One region of the Paenibacillus sp. ALE2 genome, then DNA from elsewhere that is predicted to be linked to it. Evidence: riboswitches for the same ligand, from Rfam matches in the RefSeq annotation. Region 1 holds a riboswitch; the other holds the start of a gene.
The links. A riboswitch is a leader RNA that binds a small molecule or an ion and turns the genes downstream of it on or off. The one in region 1 is predicted to bind S-adenosylmethionine.

Region 1 (2,208 bases):
ATTTTCTGCTTGGTCACCGTAATGATAAAATGGCGGCCGAGAAAAATGTTCAAAGCACGCAAAAATATTTCTTCATCATCAAAACGAATACTATTTACAACGATAAAATAATGGCTTTCATAAATTTCAATCTTTGGACGCTGTTCTTCTTCACTCAAACAGTCTTCTACTGCAAGATCATGCATAGAAAATAAGGGCTGAAGCACTGTCAGATCCTCGACATCAGCATCAATCCAATAAAAGCCTTCTGCCGGTGCAGTGAGCGCCATTTCAATTTCTTCGACAGGGGTAAAAACCCCGTTGTTAACCAAACGGATTTTCATATATGTCACTCCTTATGCTCCGTCGTAACGGAAATACGTTTACCTTAAGCATAAGGAATGGACTCAGTTAGCCAGTTAGCCGGTGCGGGTAAGCGTGCATACCATCAAAAGCAGAAGGCTTTTGGAGCATGCGGAGCCTGGCGTCCCGTCTTTCGGCAAGCTGAAGTCATTCCTATGCTGTTGTTCAGGGATCGCCGCCTATTCGGACTCGGGTCGCCTTCCATTCCGGATTCACCTCACAAATGTTCTTTTTTAGGTTGCCACAGTATCGAAGAAAACACTCTAATCTACACTGTTGCACCGTATTTTTGCCTATTAGCACTTGTATAGTATAACGCTCGGCCTACGGCCTTTCAAGGGCAAAATCATGGGCTAAATCAACAGCAGTCATATGAGCTTCTGCGAAAGGGGGATATGATTTAACCTATGGAAAAGGTAGACAAAATGTGAATGCAGGGCACAAATTTACAAGTCCATCTTGACGAAGCCCAGCCGATGCATTAAAGTGAACAACAAGAACTTTGTGAACCCAAAATGAATATAGCGAAATCTTATCAAGAGCAGGTGGAGGGACTAGCCCGATGATACCCGGCAACCGGCGATTTTTATCGCACGGTGCTAATTCTTGCAGGACTCGCGCTTTGTACAAAGAAGCGTAGCCCTGACAGATGAGAGAGGCGCATATGGATACAAATATGACCTTTCTCTAACCGAGAAAGGTCTTTTTATTATATGCCCGGCATCTCTACCAGACGATTTTCGCACAACTTACCGATCAAGGAGTGAGTTTACATGCCGATTAAAATTCCAGATACACTGCCTGCTAAGGAAGTACTGGAGGGCGAAAATATTTTCGTAATGGACGAAAGCCTGGCTTATCATCAGGATATTCGTCCGTTGCGCATCGCCATTTTGAATTTGATGCCTACGAAGGAAACAACGGAAACCCAACTGTTGCGTCTGGTCGGCAATACGCCGTTACAAGTGGATGTCACGTTGGTGCATATGAAGTCACATGTATCTAAAAATACATCGCAAGAATATTTGAACATGTTTTATAAAACGTTTGATGAGATCAAGAACAGTCGTTTTGACGGCATGATTATTACAGGAGCCCCCGTAGAACAACTTGAGTTTGAGGATGTGACCTACTGGGCGGAGATCCGGCAAATCTTTGAGTGGACGAAAACAAATGTTACTTCGACCATGCATATCTGTTGGGCCTCACAGGCAGGCTTATACCATCATTTCAATGTTCCGAAATACGGGCTCGACACCAAATGCTTTGGGGTATTCCCACACACCGTTATTAAACCTAAAGTGAAACTGCTACGCGGCTTTGATGAACTGTTTTATGCTCCCCACTCTCGGCATACCGAGGTTCGGCGGGAAGATATTGACCATATTGCCGAATTAGAAGTTTTATCCGAATCCGAGGAAGCTGGAGTGTACCTGGTAGCCACGCTTGATGGTAAACAAATTTTTGTAACAGGGCATTCTGAATATGACCCACTTTCGCTGAAATGGGAATACGATCGCGATATAGCCAAAGGACTGGATATTGACGTCCCCAAAAATTATTATCCTAATGATGATCCTGGACGCATACCGCCCTCGATCTGGCGGGCTCATGCCAATTTATTATTTTCAAATTGGCTTAACTATTATGTATACCAAGAAACACCTTATGATATCGGACCTCAGATTTAAAAAGGGGCTTGTAGTTTACCCTTATACAGTACCACCTTGCAGTAGCGCAGCAGTATAGTCTTGGACATCCATTTTTGCAGCATATGTTATAGCACCTACTATGGAAGTGAACAGGAGGATTCATATGAGTGAGAAGCAGTGGAAAATCGAAAGCAGATTGGCACAAATCGGTTCA
Region 2 (2,208 bases), 2.9 Mb from region 1:
TATTCAAGCATCTAACAGCCGGATTTTAAAGATATGAAGGAGGCGTGAAGCATGATACGCAAGCTGTTGGGCGAGCCCCCACGTGAAAATCATGGCGTCCTGCTGGATGCCATGAATAGCATGTCAGACATGTTACATTTGCTGGAACGGCAAATCCAGGCCAGTGGTGATCCTACCCATGACTTTCGGAAGGCGGATATTTTAACACGTGGTCTGATGTCGTCTTTGGATGAACTGGAGCAGAGCCATCATGCTGCCGCCTTTTTCCGTATGAAAGTGAAAGCCGGATACGCTGAAGATATGAGCAAGGATGAAAAATCCGATTATGCTTTGTATGTTTTCTTTTATAAGGATGGGTTTGTGCGGGTATTCTCTATTTTGGATAAGCTTGGTAATTGGATGAATGATTTGTATGATTTAAAAACAGGGCAGTATAAGGCGCATTATTCGTATTTTACCGTGTTGAGACAGCTCAAGTATCTCAAAATGCATCCTGTATTGACTGATAATTTAAATGATATCAAGGACACATACAACGATGCCATCAATCGCTTGCGTAAGCGTCGAAATACGGAAATACATTATATGAACACGGAAATGCAGGACGATCTCTGGCAACGTCACCGTGCTTTATATGGAAAAATCCAACTGGAGGACCTTGATCACCATCTGGAAGATTTGCAGCAGGGCTTGGAAATGGTATGCCAGTCGCTATCAAAAGCATTTTCTTATACTGCGAAACAATGGGAGAACCGGGCAGTGCGCCCATAATTATGACAGAAAATATCCTTTGACAAAGCAATGTAAACTATCTATACTGAAACCTAGTTTCAGAAAAATGCTTGAATTATTTTTTTTATATAAACTTAACGGACAGCTAAAGCTGGAGTTTAACATATTTTTCTTATCCAGAGAGGTGGAGGGACTGGCCCGATGAAGCCCGGCAACCCGTTCTTTCCCGGTGTAATGCACCGGGAGGGAACATATGGTGCTAATTCCTACAAAACCGCTAGAGTTATAGCGATTTTGGCAGATGAGAAAAGGTTCGCAAGGTGGGGCCCTTTTCATTCTGTGAAAGGGGCTCTTTTTTGTATAAATAAATAGTGATTTTATACAATCCCGAGAGATGATAACTGGTTAACAGGGTAAGAAAGAAGTGAAGGAGGTCGCAGCACGTTGATAGAGCTTAAGCAATTAACCAAGCATTATGGTAAAGGTAACCGACGCGTTAATGCGTTGTCCGGGTTGAACCTTTCTATAAAGCGTGGAGAAATATTCGGGGTGATTGGTCATTCCGGGGCGGGCAAAAGTACGTTGATCCGCTGTATTAATTTATTGGAACGCCCTACTTCAGGCGAAGTATGGGTAGATGGGGTTAACCTTGTGACTGTGAGTCAAGCCCAGTTACAGAAGCAACGCCGAAAAATCGGAATGATTTTTCAACATTTTAATTTGTTGTCTTCGGCGACAGTGTATGACAACATTGCATTTCCATTGCGGCTGGTAAATACCCCAAAGCAGGAGCTAGACAAGAAAGTTCGCGAGCTGCTGGAATTGGTGGGACTGAAAGAACACAGTGGAAAATATCCGTCACAGCTCTCAGGTGGACAGAAGCAGCGGGTAGGGATTGCACGGGCACTGGCTAGTGATCCGCATGTGCTGCTGTGTGACGAAGCGACGTCTGCGCTTGATCCGCAGACGACAGGGTCTATCCTGAAATTGCTGTTGGATATTAACCAGCGCTTTAATTTGACTATCGTATTGATTACTCATGAGATGCATGTCATTCAAAGTATATGTGATCGAGTTGGCGTCATTCATGAGGGCGATATCGTGGAGCAAGGTCCGGTGGCGGAAGTGTTTTTGAAGCCACAGCACCAGGTAACTAAGGATTTTATCCAGCGGGAGGCAGAACATCCTGAGGAATTACAAGCAGCGATTGCAGCAGCAGGTAGCGGCGAATCGGCACAGGTGGTACGTATCTCCTTCTTGGGCAGTAAAACTTATGATGCAATTCTATCGCGTACGGCTCGAAGTACGGGGGTTGATTTTGCAATCTTACAGGGCACCATCTCTACGATTAAAAACGTACCGTATGGACAGCTGATCGTTCGTTTTGAAGGAAACCATTCAGATATAGAACATACGCTGCGCGAAGTGTCAGGGCAAGGACTCGATGTGGAGGTGATCGGACAATGAGCGAACTTG

Region 2: it holds a riboswitch for S-adenosylmethionine, as region 1 does, so the genes downstream of both, ACXHJ1_RS11900 (methionine ABC transporter ATP-binding protein) here and metA (homoserine O-acetyltransferase MetA) in region 1, are expected to answer to the same signal.

The regions. Positions count from the first base shown of each region.
Region 1 is NZ_CM134213.1:5,615,518-5,617,725, reverse strand. It holds gene corA (magnesium/cobalt transporter CorA) at 1-323, opposite strand, end outside; SAM riboswitch class I at 872-998, shown strand; gene metA (homoserine O-acetyltransferase MetA) at 1,116-2,033, shown strand; gene ACXHJ1_RS24320 (PLP-dependent transferase) at 2,158-2,208, shown strand, end outside.
Region 2 is NZ_CM134213.1:2,737,481-2,739,688, forward strand. It holds gene ACXHJ1_RS11895 (Cthe_2314 family HEPN domain-containing protein) at 52-771, shown strand; SAM riboswitch class I at 902-1,040, shown strand; gene ACXHJ1_RS11900 (methionine ABC transporter ATP-binding protein) at 1,177-2,199, shown strand; gene ACXHJ1_RS11905 (methionine ABC transporter permease) at 2,196-2,208, shown strand, end outside.